DNA from 4 places in the Actinoallomurus liliacearum genome. Region 4 is predicted to be linked to each of the others. Evidence: predicted binding sites of a transcription regulator. Region 4 holds the regulator's gene; each other region holds the start of a gene.
What was found. The regulator LexA, encoded in region 4, represses DNA repair genes until DNA is damaged. The targets are predictions, from matches to a motif close to TCGAACANNTGTTCGA.
Positions count from the first base shown of each region.

Region 1 (4,242 bases), on a different contig from region 4:
CGGGCGCCGTGGCAGACCTCGCAGGGGACGTACACGTCGGGCAGGAACTGCATCTCGATCTTGATGGTGCCGTCGCCGGAGCACGCCTCGCAGCGGCCGCCCTTGACGTTGAAGGAGAAGCGGCCGGGTTGGTAGCCGCGCACCTTCGCCTCGGCGGTCGCCGCGAACAGCTTTCGGACGTGGTCGAACACGCCCGTGTAGGTCGCCGGGTTGGACCGTGGGGTGCGGCCGATCGGCGACTGGTCGACGTGCACGACCTTGTCGAGCTGGTCGACGCCGTTGATCCGCTTGTGCCGGCCGGGCACGGTGCGCGCGCCGTGCAGGTGCTTGGCCAGCGACGTGTAGAGGATGTCGTTGACCAGCGTCGACTTACCCGACCCGGACACGCCGGTGACGGCGGTGAAGATGCCGAGCGGGAACGTCACGTCGATGTCGCGCAGGTTGTGCTCGCGCGCCCCCTTCACCACCAGCTCGCGCCCGCGCTGACGCTTGCGGCGGCTCGCCGGGACGGCGATCTCCTTGCGACCGGAGATATACGCGCCGGTCATCGAGCTCTCGTGGGCCAGGAGCTCCCCGACCGGGCCGCTCACGACCACCTGGCCGCCGTGCTCGCCCGCCCCAGGGCCGATGTCGACGACCCAGTCGGCGGCCCGGATGGTGTCCTCGTCGTGCTCGACGACGATGAGGGTGTTGCCGATGTCGCGCAGCCGGATCAGCGTCTCCAGCAGGCGGTGGTTGTCGCGCTGGTGCAGCCCGATCGACGGCTCGTCCAGGACGTACAGCACGCCGACCAGACCCGAGCCGATCTGCGTGGCCAGGCGGATGCGCTGCGCCTCACCGCCGGCCAGGGTGGCCGACGCGCGGTCGAGGCTGAGGTAGTCGAGGCCGACGTCGAGGAGGAAGCCGAGCCGGGCGTTGATCTCCTTGAGCACCGCCTCGGCGATGTGCTTCTCCCGCTCGCTCAGCTCCATGTTGAGCAGGAACTTCGCGCACTCCCCGATCGGCATGGCGGCGACGTCGGCGATCGACCGGTCGTTGACCGTGACGGCCAGCACGACGGGCTTGAGCCGCTTCCCCTCGCAGGACGGGCAGGGGATCTCCCGCATGTACCCCTCGAACCGCTCCCGGCTGGAGTCGCTCTCCGCCTCCGAGTGCCGCCGCTGGACGTAGGGGATCACGCCCTCGTACGTCGTGTAGTACGACCGCTGCCGGCCGTACCGGTTGCGGTAGCTCACGTGCACCTGGGTGTCGTGCCCCTGCAGGATCGCTTTGCGGGCCTTGGCGGGAAGCCGCTCCCAGGACGTGTCCAGGTCGAAGCCCATCGCGTCGCCGAGCGCGCCGAGCAGCCGCAGGAAGTAGTCGCTGATGTGGCCGTTCGACCAGGGTGAGATCGCGCCCTCGCCGAGGGCCTTCTCCGGGTCGGGGACGAGCAGCTCCGGATCGACCTCCATGCGGGTGCCCAGGCCGGTGCAGTCGGGACAGGCGCCGTACGGGGAGTTGAACGAGAACGACCGCGGCTCGAGCTCGTCGAAGGACAGGTCGTCGTACGGGCAGTAGAGGTGCTCGGAGAACATCCGCTCGCGCTGCTCGTCGTCCTCGGGGAGGTCGACGAAGTCGAGGATGACCGTGCCCCCGGAGAGCCCGAGCGCCGTCTCGATCGAGTCGGCGAGCCGGCGGCGGGCGCTCTCCTTGACGCTCAGCCGGTCGACGACGACCTCGATGTCGTGCTTCTCGTACTTCTTCAGCTTCGGCGCCTCGTCGAGGCGTACGATCCGGCCGTCGACGCGGGCGCGTGAGAAGCCCTTGGTCTGCATCTCGCGGAACAGCTCGAGGTATTCGCCCTTGCGGCCGCGGATCACCGGGGCGAGCACCTGGAACCGGGTGCCCTCGTCGAACTCCATGACCCGGTCGACGATCTGCTGCGGCGTCTGCTTGGAGATCGTGCGGCCGCAGACCGGGCAGTGCGGGTGACCGATGCGCGCCCAGAGCAGCCGGAGGTAGTCGTAGACCTCGGTGATGGTGCCGACCGTCGAGCGCGGGTTCTTCGAGGTCGACTTCTGGTCGATCGACACGGCCGGGGACAGGCCCTCGATGAAGTCGACGTCGGGCTTGTCCATCTGGCCGAGGAACTGACGGGCGTACGCCGAGAGGGACTCGACGTAGCGGCGCTGGCCCTCCGCGAAGATCGTGTCGAACGCGAGGCTCGACTTGCCGGAGCCGGACATGCCGGTGAACACGATCAGCGCGTCGCGCGGAAGATCGAGTGAGACGTCTTTGAGGTTGTGTTCACGCGCTCCGCGCACGATGAGACGGTCAGCCACGGCGTATTCGCTATCCCCTAGAGCCTGGTGGAGGCAGTCAGCTTCAGGCTAACGAGCGGACAGGCCGGTTTTCTTCCGAAAGCCCTCGCACGGCGGTCCCTCGTCGCACCGAAACCGTACACGTGTTCGAAGACAGATCGCCACCGAAACGCCTGAGGCCCCTGTGGCTTTACTCGGACCAGCGGCTTTACTGGTGCCCGTCGTCGAGGGCGTGCTCGAGGTAGCGCGCGGCCGACCGCCGGACGGCAGCGGCCCCGTCGGCGGCGACGACCCGGCCCCACCAGCCGCCGTACACGCGCTCGAACGCGAACGGCTCCATCCGGCGCAGCGCGCGGCGGATGATCCGGGGGCGCTCGGGGATGAGATTCGGATAACTGTACATAAAACTCACGTACCGGCGGTCCGGGACGACGGTGAAGATGTCGCCGGTGAGCAGCGCTCCCCCGCCGTCCTCGCCGTCGCGCCAGTGCAGCACCTGGCCGCCCGCGAAGTGCACGCCCGCGTTGACCAGCGTCAGCCCGTCGCCGATCTCCCGGGTCTCGCCCTCCCAGAAGACGATCGAGTCGTCCGGCCGGGCCACCCAGTCCCGGTCGGCGGCGTGGACGTAGACGGGCGCGTCGAACGCGTGCGCCCATTCGATCATCGAGCCGTAGAAATGCGGGTGGCTGATCGCGATGGCGTCGACGCCGCCGAGTGCGGCGACCTGCGAGAGAAGGTCCTCGTCGAGATAGGTGATCATGTCCCAGAGGACGTTGCCCGACGGCGTCCGCACCAGCAGCGCGCGCTGGCCGATCGAGGTCGGCGGCTCGGCGCCGATTCCGACGATGCCGGGCCCCTCCTCGGCGACCCTGCCGCGGTGCCCGGCGGCGCGGAGCTCGGCGAGGGTCGTCCACCGCTGGCCGTCCCACCCGACGTACTGCCGCTCGTCCTCGCAGATCGGGCAGCCGGGCCGGGGAGCGGCGTACTGCACCCCGCAGGTGCGACAGATCGGCAGGTCGTCTTCCATGATCAAAGACTACTTCCGGGCGCACCCGCAGGCCGGCGCCTTCCGGGTCCGCCGAGCGCGCGGCGCGCGGTGGGAGTGAAAGGATGGCAGGCAGGCGCGGTGCACCCGAGCGCCGATGGGAGGAGAGTGCGTGTCCTACACAGGCAACGTCGAGGTCGGTGGCCCGCCCGACGTACGCGAGCTGCCCGGCCTGACCGTCACCAAGCTGGCGGTCGGGCCCTTCGACAACAACGCCTACCTTCTGCGCTGCACGGCCACCGGTGAACAGGTACTGATCGACGCCGCCAGCGAGCCGGAGCGCCTGCTCGAGCTCCTCGGCGACGCCCCGCTCTCCCGGGTCGTCACCACCCATCGGCACCAGGACCACTGGGGCGCGCTCGGCGCGGTCGTCGACGCGACCCACCCGTCGGTCGTGGCCCACCCCGACGACGCCGAGGCTCTGCCGTTGCCGGTCACCGAGCCGGTCCGGCACGGAGAGACCGTCCGGGTCGGGCAGCACACCCTGTCCGTGATCCACCTGCGCGGGCACACGCCCGGATCGATCGCGCTGCTGTACGACGACGGCGACACGCCGCACCTGTTCACCGGCGACAGCCTGTTCCCCGGCGGACCGGGGAACACCTGGGGAGACGCGACGCTGTTCAACCGCCTCATGGACGATCTGGAGAAGCGCGTGTTCGGCGTGCTCCCGGACGAGACGTGGGTCTACCCCGGCCACGGCAAGGACACCACCCTCGGCCGCGAACGCCCACACCTTCCGGAGTGGCGCGCCCGGGGATGGTGATCCCGATCACATTGCGCCACGATCACCGTTCCTGAGACGTTGCCCGGATACATCCGGCCGACCTCTGCGGATCGGCGTGTTCGACGCTCGTCCCGATGGTTTCGCGGACGTTCGGGCATGCCGGCCGCCGC
Region 1 is NZ_BAABHJ010000001.1:495,093-499,334, forward strand. Features, by position in the region: gene uvrA (excinuclease ABC subunit UvrA) at 1-2,321, opposite strand, end outside; gene ABD978_RS02325 (MBL fold metallo-hydrolase) at 2,509-3,327, opposite strand; gene ABD978_RS02330 (MBL fold metallo-hydrolase) at 3,458-4,111, shown strand.
Region 1: uvrA (excinuclease ABC subunit UvrA) is a predicted target of LexA. The motif match lies at 2,436-2,451, and genes of this name have one in related genera.

Region 2 (4,242 bases), on a different contig from region 4:
GGCGGCCACCTCCACCGTCAGGCCGAACCGGTCGAGCAGCTGCGGCCGCAGCTCGCCCTCTTCGGGGTTCATCGTGCCGACGAGCAGGAACCGCGAGGCGTGCCGGACGGAGACGCCCTCACGCTCGACGTAGGACTGGCCCATCGCGGCCGCGTCGAGGAGCAGGTCGACGAGATGGTCGTGCAGCAGGTTGACCTCGTCGACGTACAGCACGCCGCGGTGCGCGGCGGCCAGCAGGCCGGGCTGGTAGGCCTGGACGCCCTCGGTGAGGGCGCGTTCGAGGTCGAGCGAGCCGGTCAGGCGGTCCTCGGCGGCGCCGATCGGCAGCTCCACGAGCCGGGCGGGCCGCACCTGCCCGTCCGCCCCGTCGCCGTGCGGGCCGTCGGGGCACCGCGGGTCGGGCGCGTCGGGGTCACAGGAGAACCGGCAGTCCGTCACCACCGCGACCTCCGGCAGCAGCGCGGCGAGCGCCCGCACGATGGTGGACTTCGCGGTGCCCTTCTCGCCCCGGACCAGCACTCCGCCGACGGCCGGGGCGACCGCGTTGATCAGGAGGGCGAGCTTGAGGTCCGCCATCCCGGTGACGGCGGAGAACGGATAGGTGTTCACCCGGTGGTCGTCCTTTCCTCGGGTTAACGCGCCCGTAGGTGGCCTGGCAATCGGCGGCCGGAGTCTCCTGGCTCCCGGATCGCCGCCCGCCCTCGGCCTTCCGGCTCACGCCGTGGCCAACACCCGAGGAAGGACTTCCCGGTCACAGTTGCGCGACAGCCCCGGATTCGCACCGGGTTCCTCCGCGTACCGCCGGAGGACAGCATGACATATCCGGCCTGACGCGCGACACCGCAGGTACGGCCGCCGTCCGTGATCCGGCGCACGGGATGACAGGGCCGCCGCGGCCGGGCGCACGGCGGGTGCACGTTATCGCGGGACGGCCGAACGCTGCCGGGAGAGCGGCGATCTGCTTGAATAGAACCTGTTCTATTTTCGAGCTGGGAGGCGTGCGGATGAGGCTCGGCATCAACGTCGGCTACTGGCAACGGAATCCAGAGGACGCGACCGAGACGGTGCTCGCCGCCGAGCGGCTCGGCTACGAGTACGTCTACACCGCCGAGGCGTACGGCTCGGACGCCTTCACCACGCTCACCTGGTACGCCGCGCGGACCTCGCGCATCAAGCTGGGCACCGCGGTGGCCCAGCTGTCCGCCCGCACGCCCGCCGCCACCGCCATGCACGCCCTGACCCTCGACGCGCTGTCCGGCGGCCGGCTCACCCTCGGCATCGGCGCGTCGGGCCCGCAGGTCGTGGAGGGCTGGTACGGCGTGCCGTTCGCCCGCCCGCTGGAGCGCACCCGCGAGTACGTCCGGATCCTGCGGGAGGTGTGGCGGCGCGCGGAGCCGGTCACCTCCGCCGGCCCGCACTACCCGCTGCCGCTGCCGGCCTCCGCGTACGCGCCGGGCCGGGTGACCGGCCTCGGCAAGCCGCTCAAGTCGATCGTCCACCCGGTACGCCCGGACATCCCGGTCTACCTCGGCGCGGAGGGCCCGAAGAACATCGCCCTCGCCGCCGAGATCGCCGACGGCTGGCTGCCCCTCTTCGTCGACCCCACGCAGATCGAGACGGTCTTCGGCGCCTCACTGGCCGGCCGCCGCGAAGGCTTCGACATCGCCGCAACCGTGACGACGATCGTCACCGACGACCTGGCGGCCGCGCTGGAGTTCGCCAAGATCCCGCTGGCCTTCTACATCGGCGGCATGGGGGCCAGGGACCGCAACTTCCACCTGGACCTGATCGGGCGCCTCGGGTACGCCGAGGAGGCCACGCGGGTGCAGGAGCTGTTCCTGGCGGGCCGGCGCGACGAGGCGGTCACGGCGGTGCCGGACGAGCTGGCCGACTCGATCTCCCTCCTCGGCCCGATCGGACGCATCAGGGAGCGGCTCCGGCTCTGGCAGGACTCCCCCGTGACCACGCTCCTCATCGCCGGCGTCAAGGACGAGCCGACCCTCAAGGCGATCCGCGACCTCGTACAGCCCTGACCGACCACCCACCCGACCGGCGACCCGCCAGGCCGAGCCGTCCCGTCGGCCGGCCGACGGACGGCCCCTCAGGTCGGACCGGAAGCACGCAGACCTGCCGGGTCCGGCCGACGGCCCGCCGGGTCGAGCGGGGGCGCGCGGGTCCGTCAGCTCCAGGCGCGGGACAGCATCCACGCGCCGGTCGCCTGGTCGTGGCGCAGTTCGTACACCCCGACCGTCCGGTCCGGGGTCGCCTCGACGCGCCAGAACTCGCGCTCGCCGCCTTCCGGGGCCTCGGGGTGGCGTTCGTGCCACCAGTCGCGGGTGGTGACCCAGCGGTCCAGCACCCGCAGCACCGTGTAGAGCCGGCCGCGCCAGACGAAGCGGGAGGGCCTGCCGTCGGTGAGCCAGACCTCGACGGGGTCGCCGTACACCCGGCTCATCGCCCGCGACCCGGCGCGTCCGTACACCTCTCGGGTCCATCGCTCGCTCCGCCCACGCGGGCCGCCCACCTCTCGGATCGGTGACAAGGAGTGAGCCTGGGGGAAGACAGGCGATAGATTCGAACACATGTTCGACACGATAGTCAAGGCCTCTGGAGCCACGACACGGCAGGTGGGCGCCCCGGCCGCGAGCCCGGCCGGAAAGCGCCGGACCCCCTCGACGGCGCGCCCACCCGAGAAACGGCGGCCCCCTTCGGCCGCGGAGCCGTGGCGGCGTCAACGCCCGGCGCCAGCGCCTGGCATCAGCGGCCGAGCATCAGCGGCCAAGCGTCCGCGCCCGGCGCCAGCGCGGCGGCATCCGCAGCCCGGCATCAGCGCCCGGCGTCAGCACGGCGGCGACCGCGGTGCGGCGACAGTGGGCCGGCGTCAGCACGGCGGCGACAGTGGGCCGGCGTCAGCGCGGCGGCGTCAGCGGCCGAGGGTCCGTGCGATCAGCTCGGCGGCGCGGGCGGGGTCGTCGGCGTCGGCCTGGCCGCCGCCGGCCCACAGGAAGGACCATCGAATCCGGGACATCGGCATGGCGACCACCAGCAGTCCGCGCCCGCTGGCCGGGTCCACCACGCGCAGCATCAGATCCTCGGTCAGGAGCCCTTGCAGGCCGCGCGCCTCGACTTCGCGGGCGAGCGCCTCCAGGTGGCGGCGCCGCGGCCCGGTCCCGGGTCCGGAAGTGGCGGCCATGGGATGCCACCCCTCTCGCGCTTTGGACGATACGGCAGGAAGGGGTACGCCCTAGGGCGTTAACCAGGTAAGGTGCCTATCCGGTGGCAAAAGGTGCCCAGATGGCAACGGTGAGTGACTTTCCCTGTCAGGATGTCCTGCCCCCGTTTTACGTGCAAGTATTTTCGGACCAATAGATCAGACGGATTCGGCATCACCCGTGCACAGTTCAACGGCCCCGGCGCGGTCCGGGCGAGGGTTTCGGCCCCAGCCACCGCCGCCCACCACCGGTCCCCATTCTCCTCGCAATACGCGCAGGACGCTCGCCATGGAGGTGCCCCATGACCGATGGCCGTAGCCCCACCGTTCGCCGCCGCCGGCTGGGCATGGAACTGCGCAGACTCCGGGAGGCCGCCGGCCTCATGATCGAAGACGTCGCGAAGCACCTGGAGTGCTCCATGTCGCGCGTCAGCCGCATCGAGACCGGCAAGTCCGTTGCCCGCATCCGCGACGTACGCGACATGCTGGACCTGTACGGCCTGCCCGAGGGCTCGCAGCGCGACCAGCTCCTCGGCCTGGCCAAAGACGCCCAGCAGCGCGGCTGGTGGACCGAGTACGAGGCGGTCCTGTCCGCGTCGGCGGGCCTGGACACCTACATCGGCCTGGAGGCCTCGGCCGCGTCGATTCGAACGTTCCAGACCCATCTGGTGCCCGGTCTGCTGCAGACCGAGGAGTACGCCCGCGCGTTGATCAAGGCGGGCCGGCCCGGGGAGACGCCGGAGAACGTCGACCGGCGCATCGCCCTGCGCACCCGCCGCCAGGCCATGCTGCGCGATTCCGGCTCGCTGGAGCTGTGGGCCGTGCTCGACGAGGCGGTGCTGCGCCGGCCGATCGGCGGGGTGCCCGTGATGCGGTCCCAGCTGATGCGGCTGCTCGAGGCCGGCGAACTGCCGGGCGTCACCATTCAGGTGCTGCCCTTCGCCCGTGGCGCCCACCCCGGCGTCGACGGCGCCTTCACGATCATCGGCTTCCCGGACCCCACCGACCTGGACGTCGTCTACATCGACTGC
Region 2 is NZ_BAABHJ010000026.1:105,174-109,415, reverse strand. Features, by position in the region: gene ABD978_RS31195 (magnesium chelatase subunit D family protein) at 1-576, opposite strand, end outside; cobalamin riboswitch at 648-818, opposite strand; gene ABD978_RS31190 (LLM class F420-dependent oxidoreductase) at 1,005-2,033, shown strand; gene ABD978_RS31185 (DUF6504 family protein) at 2,180-2,482, opposite strand; gene ABD978_RS31180 (hypothetical protein) at 2,924-3,193, opposite strand; gene ABD978_RS31175 (helix-turn-helix domain-containing protein) at 3,514-4,242, shown strand, end outside.
Region 2: ABD978_RS31185 (DUF6504 family protein) is a predicted target of LexA. The motif match lies at 2,575-2,590, and genes of this name have one in related genera.

Region 3 (4,242 bases), on a different contig from region 4:
TCATCGCCTCGTGCGGAGGGTTCGGCGTTGGGATCCGGTGCCCCGGTGGGGCCGCGACCAGGTGCGCCAGGCCGATGTGCCCGAGGGCGACCTTCGCGCGCCGGTCGAGCCCGGCGTGCTCCAGCAGGCGGACCGCATCGTCGTGCACGCCCTTTCGGGTCGCCTCCTCGAGGAACTCGCGCAGCCACTTTTCGGACATCCGCAGGTGATGGCTGGCGAGGCCCAGCGACTCCCGGACCGTCGCCAGGCGCGCCTGGCGGCCGAGCGCGGCACCGATCAGGTCGGCCGCGCCGGCCGGGCCGAGGCGTGCGTAGAGACCCTTGACGTAGTCCGGGTCGTCGGCGTCGGCGGTCAGCCGCTTCCAGACGGCGACCGGGACCGGGCGCCCGGCCGCCGACGCCGCGTGGATCGCGGCGGCGTCGGCGGACCCCGCTCTGGTGGCGGCGTGCGCGTCGGGGAAATGGCCGACGGAGTGTCCCGCCCCGGCCGTCGTCGTACCGCCCGGGCGGCCGCCGAGGTGGCCGGCGCCGACCCGCGGCATGTCGGCGGCGCCCTTGCTCAGGTGGGCGATCGCGTAGCTCCGCCGCCGGCTGAGCATCCCCGGTTGGGCGCGGGCCCAGCTCTCCACAGCCGCCGCCTGATGCAGACCGGTGCGCGGGACGCTCGGGGGCAGCGCGGCGTTCGTGCGCAGCCAGGCGGTGATGGCGTTCGACGCACTCGTCATCTGCTGGATGAGCCGAGCCATCGCGGCGGTGTCGATGCCGACGAAATCCTTGTCGCGTGCCGCACTGGCGCGCAGACCGTCCTGTCCAGCCATGGGGCACCCGCTCCAGAGAGTGCGCTTGAGCCTCAGGTGACCGTTGTATCACCGCCTTTCGGCGGTTGTCCCCGGTGACGCGTGCACGATCGGGTCACGGACCGTCCAGGTCCGGTCACGGCGGGGCGATGGACGAGGGCTTCGGCACGGCGGCGATCAGTCGACGTCGGTGGGCGTGCCGCCGGTGAGGCGGAGCAACTCCTCGTACGAGGTGGGGAAGATGGTGTGCGGATGCCCGGCCGCCGCCCAGACGACGTCGTGCTTGGCCAGCCACGTGTCGACCAGGGTCCGGACCGGCTCCGGGTGCCCGAGGGGCGCCACCCCGCCGATGGGCTGTCCCGTCGCCGCCCGGACGAACTCCGGGTCCGCCCGCTTGATCTTCGCCGCGCCGATCCGCTGGGCCAGCGCGGTCGTGTCAACGCGGTGCGCGCCGCTGGTGAGTACGAGGAGGGGCTCGCCGTCGGCGGCGAAGATGAGGCTGTTGGCGATGGCGCCGACGTCGCAGCCGAGCTGGGCCGCGGCCGCGACCGCGGTGGGCGCGGCCTCGGGCAGTTCGCGGACCTCTCCGGTGGCGCCCAGTTCACGCAGGCGGGCGGCGACGTGTTCGACGTTGGGATGCATGGCAGCACCTTACGGCCCGGGGTGACGAGGGGGGTAAGGGGTTTCGAACTGCGGAGACACACCTATTCGAACACGTTGACGAATGGAGTCGTGGCCGCTTTACTGAGATGCATGCTCGAACCTGTGTTCGAGTGCGGCGTGGGACTCGCGGCCCGCGCCGAGGGGATCGTCTCGCGGGCAGCGCGATGCCGGGCGGGATGCGACGGCCGGGCGGGGCGAGGGGAAGCGCTTCGCCCGGCTCCCCCTGGGCCCTCGGGCCCGCCGAGCGGAAGGAGGCATGTCATGTCCGCAAGGTCGTCCACTGCCGTCCCACTGCATCCGACGCCCCGGCGCAGGCCCGCCGCATCGGCGATGTCACTCCTCCAGACAGCGCGCCGCGGGCTGATCGAGGCGGCCGAGTCGGCCGCCCCGGCGCTGCGCTACGTCGCGGCGCACCTCGCGGCGCTCCGCGCCGCCGCCGCCGTGCTCGCCGAGCGCGCCGACCCCGAATCCCGGACGCGCGGCAGGCCACGCAGCGTCTGGGTGCTGCTGCCCGAGGCCGAGCCGGCGCTGCGCGAGTGGGCGGCGTTCTTCGCCGCCGGCGCCGACAAGCGCGCCGCCGCGGAGGCCGGCCTGCCACGGGCGGTCACCGCGGACGAGGCCGACGAACTGCTGCACGACGCGGAGATCTTCGTGTCGCTCGTCGAGACCACCCTCGGCGTCCCGGGCCAGCCCATGCTGCCCGCCGCCGGCTGAGACCGTTCCAGAGACGGGCTCCGCACGCGGAGCCCCGGTCGACGCCCGCGGGGCCCGCCGCCGACCTCCCCCCGAAGCGGCGGGCCCCGCGCGGCGTCCCCACCCCGCGGCGCACATCGCGCGAGGCATCGAGGCGCGGTACGCCGCCCCAGGGCACCCGCCGGCACGGACGAGCGGAAAGCTCGGTGAAGGCGCCCCACCACAGTCGGGATACGACGTTCAACTCGGTTCGTCCCTGCGATTACCGAGCATTCGGTGCGCCATCCGGCCAGCCGCGTACGGATACCGTCGCCGCCCGTCGGGCCGCCGAGTCGCGGATGAGCGTCGCCGGACACGGTGGCTCACAATGCTCGGTGATCGTGGGCGCGGATCCGGTCGGATGCGGCATCTTGCCAGTGATCATGGATGGGGGACTCGCGTCGATGGTGGCAGGGCTGCCGCCTACGAGTGCTCAATGCCGACGATCAAGGGCGGGCCGTAGTCGACGCTTTCCAAGGTGTTCCGCAGGGTGGGTCGGCGCATGAAGAAACCCGCCCGGTGGGGTACCGGACGGGCTCCGTCACGACGCATCGGTCATGCGGCAGCCCGGAGGGGCCGCATGATCCGGGAGGTGGATCAGAACGCTTCGACCGCGCGGCGTGCCTCAGGGTCGAGGACGCCCCAGCCGATGAGTTCCTCTGTGAGCTCCGTCGGTGACTTGTCGTAGATCACCGCCAGCGAACGCAGATCCTCCTGCCGGATGGACAGGACCTTTCCGTTGTAGTCGCCCCGCTGGCTCTGGATCGTCGCGGCGTAACGGGCGAGGGGACCGGCCTTGTCCTTCGGAAGCTGCTGGAGTCGCTCGAGGTCGATCACGAGCTTGGGCGTCGGGCCCAGAGGGCTCGGCGCGGCTCCGCCCGGGAGCAACTCGGACACCGGCACGCCATAGAACTCGGCGAGCTCGGCCAGCTTCTGAACGGTGACGGCGCGGTCGCCCCGCTCGTACGAACCCACGACGACGGCCTTCCAGCGGCCACGGGATTTCTCCTCCACGCCGTGCAGGGACAGGCCCTGCTGGGTGCGGATGGCGCGAAGCCTCGCGCCGAGAGCCTTTGCGTATTCAGACGGCATCGTGCGGCCCCCAGGCTCACTTTCTCGTCGTCGATATGGCCCCGGGAGGGGGACCCGGACGGGTGGTTCCCGCCTGCCCCGAGACGGGTGTGCCGTGGGGCGCACTCTCAGCCGGCCGGGGGGCCGACTGCCCGAGGGGTCCATCTCCTGGGATGGTTACGGACAGTGACGGTAAAACGGGTAGCGCTCCAGGTCAAGCTGATTGGAAAAAAGCGGCGAAACAGTCGGCGTCCGCAGGGGCTCCGAAGAGGGGCTCGGAGGGCGCGAAAACCCTTGCGCACCGGGGCCTGCGGGGCCTGGCGACCACGCGTCGCACGGGTCGCCGACCGCCGGGTAAAAGCTTGCCATACCCGCGGCCGGGCGTCCGGCGGCTCGCTTGCGCAGCGTCGTCACCAGCGTAAACGTGCTGGTCCCGGTGTCAGGGGCAGAGTACCGGGGCTGCTAACGTGAGAGCGCCCGACGTCCTTTAAGACCCGTCCAGAGAGGCGGGAAAGGAGGTTATCGAGGTGAGTGCTGCCTCCGTGCCCGCGCACGGACCGTCACCCGATAGTGATGTGAGTCACAAGACCGTTCTCGAGGCCCCCGACATCCGGCGGGCGCTCACCCGGATCGCCCACGAGATCCTCGAACGCACCAAGGGCGGCCGCGACATCGTCCTGCTCGGGATCCCGACACGCGGGGTCACGCTGGCCGCCCGCCTGGCCGGGCGGATCGCCGAGGTCGAGGGCGAGCCCGTTCCGCAGGGTTCCCTCGACGTGACGATGTACCGCGACGATCTGCGCATGCGCCCCGCCCGCGCCCTCGGCCGCACCGAGCTCCCGCCCGAGGGGGTCGACGACCGCGTCGTCGTCCTGGTCGACGACGTCCTCTTCTCCGGCCGCACCGTACGGGCGGCCCTCGACGCGCTGAACGACCTCGGCCGCCCGCGCGCCGTGCAGCTCGCCACGCTGGTCGATCGC
Region 3 is NZ_BAABHJ010000016.1:79,644-83,885, forward strand. Features, by position in the region: gene ABD978_RS23080 (hypothetical protein) at 1-817, opposite strand, end outside; gene ABD978_RS23085 (YbaK/EbsC family protein) at 974-1,438, opposite strand; gene ABD978_RS23090 (SAV_6107 family HEPN domain-containing protein) at 1,721-2,173, shown strand; gene bldD (transcriptional regulator BldD) at 2,789-3,283, opposite strand; gene pyrR (bifunctional pyr operon transcriptional regulator/uracil phosphoribosyltransferase PyrR) at 3,838-4,242, shown strand, end outside.
Region 3: ABD978_RS23090 (SAV_6107 family HEPN domain-containing protein) is a predicted target of LexA. The motif match lies at 1,554-1,569, and genes of this name have one in related genera.

Region 4 (4,242 bases):
TCGTGGTCGAAGATCTCGGCGTCCTCCTCGGACGCGAAGTAGCCGTTCTTGCGGCCGGTCTCGGTGTACACCCCGACGACCCGGTCGACCAGCTGCTTGAGGCTCGACTCGCGCTGCGGCGTGCCGACCGCGCCGCGGAAGTACTTCGAGGTGACGATGTTGACCGCGTTGACGGACCAGGTGTCGGGGAACTCGACACCCTTCTGCTCGAAGTTCACCGACCCGTCACGCCAGTTGGTCATGACGACGTCCCGGCGCTCCCACCGGACATCGTCGTACGGGTGGACGCCCGGCCGCGTGAAGACGCGCTCCATCTTCAGACCCCTGCGACCCGCCTTGCCCCGACGGGCTGAGCCGCTCACCGTCTCCGTCATGACATCCCCCTTCTCGGGCACACCAGGCCCACCTCCAGGATTACCCGTACAGCCCGCGGTCCGGGCGCCGCCCTAGGAACGGGCGTCGCCGCCGGACGCCGCGCGCAGCGATTCGATTTCCTTGGCGAAGTCGTCGAGCGTCTCGAACCCCCGGTAGACGGAGGCGAATCGCAGGTACGCGACCTCGTCGAGTTCACGGAGCGGGCCGAGGATCGCCAGCCCGACCTGGTGCGAGGGAATCTCGGCGTTCCCGGTCGCCCGGATCGCCTCCTCGACCCGCTGGCCGAGCATGGCCAGGGCGTCCTCGTTGACGGGACGGCCCTGACACGCCCGGCGCACTCCGGCGATGATCTTGTCCCGGGAGAACGGCTCGGTCACGCCACTGCGCTTGGCGACCATCATGAGCACCGTCTCCTGGGTGGTGAAGCGGCGGCCGCACTCGGGACACGAACGACGGCGCCGGATGGCGGCTCCGTCGTCGGCCGTGCGACTGTCGATGACCCTGCTGTCGGTGTGTCGGCAGAACGGGCAGTGCATGGCTCCGGACTCCCTCCCCTGACAGCGGGTCACGCGCGAACTGCGCGAACCTCACCTCGTAACCACAACCTATGGTGAACTACATCCATGTAACTACTAGATGTTGGGGTCCAACCGTAGAGCCCGGCCGGGTGCATCGCAACCCGCATGGGGCACCCGGCGAGAAGACGCCGCTCACATGGCGATCCGCCGCCCTCATCGGCGTGTCGGACCCTCCCACCCGGGGGCGGCGATCGGCCGCTTCGACCCCGTACATCCTGGATCACCTGCGGAAACGCGACCGACGCCCGTCGCGGTGAGGTCGATCACATCCCGGCCGGCGGCCGGGCGGGTGCGGGCGTCGCGCGCCCCCCAAGACTGCCACGAGCGCGCCGGCGCCGCGTCGGCGGGCACCCCCTCGCGCCGGCCGCGCGAGAGCGCCGATCACGACGAGGCGGCAAGGCGCGGCCGCCAATGGCGCGCCATCCTTCCGCGAGCCCGGCCCGGGAATTACCCTCGAACGTATGTGCGAACTAAACGCGACATACCCCGGACCGCAAAATTCCACATTTTTCGAACACCTGTTTGATCATTTCCCGCAGAAGCGATAACGTCCCACTACGGGACCGAAATACCGGCGGCGACGCGTCACCGGGAAGACAGCCATCGGAGACACCATGAGCAAGGTTCGGGAAATGCCCGACGGCCCGGGCGACGAGAGCGGCCTGACCGTCCGTCAGCGCAAGGTGCTGGAAGTGATCAGAGACTCGGTGCAGCGGCGCGGCTATCCGCCGTCGATGCGGGAGATCGGCGAGGCCGTCGGCCTGACCAGCACCTCCAGCGTGTCCCACCAGCTCCGGACCCTGCAGCGCAAGGGCTTCCTACTGCGCGACCCCAACCGGCCGCGCGCGGTCGTCGTCCGCATGCCCGGATCTCCGGCGATCGCCGCCGAGGCCGACGGCGAGTCGTACGAGGTCGCCAACGGTCAGGAGGCCCCAACGCGGCCGGCGCCCGCCTACGTCCCGCTCGTCGGGCGCATCGCGGCCGGTGGTCCGATCCTCGCCGAGGAGGCCGTGGAGGACGTCTTCGCGCTGCCGCGGCAGCTCGTCGGCGAAGGCACCCACTTCCTGCTCAACGTCACCGGTGACTCGATGATCGAGGCGGCCATCGCCGACGGCGACTGGGTCGTCGTGCGCCAGCAGCCCGTCGCGGAGAACGGCGACATCGTGGCGGCGATGATCGACGGCGAGGCCACCGTCAAGACACTCAAGCGCCGCGACGACAAGGTCTGGCTGATGCCGCACAACCCGGCGTACGACCCGATTCCCGGCGACGACGCGACCATTCTCGGGCGCGTGGTGGCGGTCCTGCGGAAGATGTGATCCCGCCCGGGATCCCCGGCGGCGACGCGGCCGCTCCGGGGCGCACGGTGGCGGTCCCACGGAATACGTGATCAGCCCCGGTTCGATGCCACGACACCGAACCGGGGCTAAGGCGTGTCCGACGAATCCCCGTCGGACACGCCCTGGCGCCGATCAGGCGGGCACGATGTTCACGATCTTCGGAGCGCGCACGACGACCTTGCGGACGCCCCGGTCGCCCAGGGCCGCCCTGACCTTCTCCGACTCCAGCGCCAGGCGCTCCAGGTCGCTCTCGGCGATGTCCGGGGACACCTCCAGGCGGTCGCGGACCTTGCCCGCCACCTGGACCACGCAGGTCACCGACTCCTGGACCAGCAGCGCGGGCTCGGCCGTCGGCCAGCCGGCCTTGACCACCGGAGCCGTACGGCCCAGCCGCTCCCACATCTCCTCGGCGGTGTACGGCGCGACCAGCGACAGCATGACCGCCAGGGTCTCGGCGGCCTCCCGGACCGCCGGGTCGCCGGCGCCCGCCCCCGTGTCGATGGCCTTGCGCGCCGCGGAGGTCAGCTCCATCATCCGGGCGATCGCCACGTTGTAGCGGTGCGCCTCGACCAGCCGGGTGACCTCGTCGATCGTCCGGTGCGTCACCTTGCGCAGCTCGACGTCGCCGGTCGCCGGGTCGGCGCCCGGCGCGGACGTCACCTCGGCGGCCACGCGGAAGACCCGCGCCAGGAACTTCACCGACCCCGACGGCGACACGTCCGCCCAGTCGATGTCATCCTCCGGCGGCCCCGAGAACAGCATCGTCAGCCGCACGGCGTCGACGCCGTACTCGGCGATCTGCTCGCCCAGGTCGACCAGGTTGCCGGTCGTCTTGGACATCGCGGAGCCGTTCAGGATGACCTGGCCCTGGTTGACCAGCCGCTTGAAGGGCTCGGTGAAGTCCACCAGGCCCATGTCGTACAGCACCTTGGTGAAGAACCGCGCGTACAGCAGGTGCAGGATGGCGTGCTCGACACCACCGGTGTACTGGTCGGCCGGCATCCACCGGCGCACCTTCTCGGCGTCGAACGGGCCGTCCTCGTACCCCGGCGAGCAGTACCGCAGGAAGTACCAGGAGGAGTCGACGAAGGTGTCCATCGTGTCGGTGTCGCGCTTGGCCGCGCCGCCGCACTTGGGGCACGGGACGTTGACCCAGTCGGCGGCGGCCGCCAGCGGTGAGACGCCCTTCGGGGCCAGGTCGGCGCCGCGCAGGTTGTCCGGCAGGCGCACGGGCAGCTGGTCGTCCGGGACCGGGACCTCGCCGCACGCGTCGCAGTGGATGATCGGAATGGGCGTGCCCCAGAACCGCTGCCGGGAGATCAGCCAGTCGCGCAGCCGGTAGTTGACGGCGGCCTTGCCCAGACCCTTCTCCTCCAGGATCTCGACGATCCGCGGGATGGCGGTGGACTTGGTCAGGCCGTCCAGGGGACCCGAGTTGACCAGCTCGCCCTCGCCGGGGGTCGCGGCCCCGGTCTCACCCGGGTCCGCCTCGCCGGTGTGCACGACGACGCGGACCGGCAGGCCGAACCTGCGGGCGAAGTCCAGGTCGCGCTGGTCGTGGGCGGGCACCGCCATGATCGCGCCGTGGCCGTACTCGGCCAGGACGTAGTCGGAGGCCCACACGGGGATGCGCTCGCCGTTCACCGGGTTGATCGCGTAGCGGCCCAGGAAGACGCCGGTCTTCTCCTTGTCGGTGGCCAGCCGCTCGATCTCCGTCTCGCGGCGGACCGCGTCCCGGTAGGTCTCGAACTCCGCGCGCTGCTCCGGCGCGACGATCTCGTCGGCCAGCGGGGCGTCGGCGGCGACGACGAAGAAGGTCGCGCCGTACAGGGTGTCCGGCCTGGTGGTGTAGACGGTGATCGGCTCCGCGCGCCCCTCGATCTGGAAGGTGACGTCGGCGCCCTCGGAGCGGCCGATCCAGTTGCGCTGCATCAGCAGCACCCGCTCGG
Region 4 is NZ_BAABHJ010000006.1:132,433-136,674, reverse strand. Features, by position in the region: gene ABD978_RS14290 (vitamin B12-dependent ribonucleotide reductase) at 1-374, opposite strand, end outside; gene nrdR (transcriptional regulator NrdR) at 447-911, opposite strand; gene lexA (transcriptional repressor LexA) at 1,568-2,272, shown strand; gene leuS (leucine--tRNA ligase) at 2,426-4,242, opposite strand, start outside.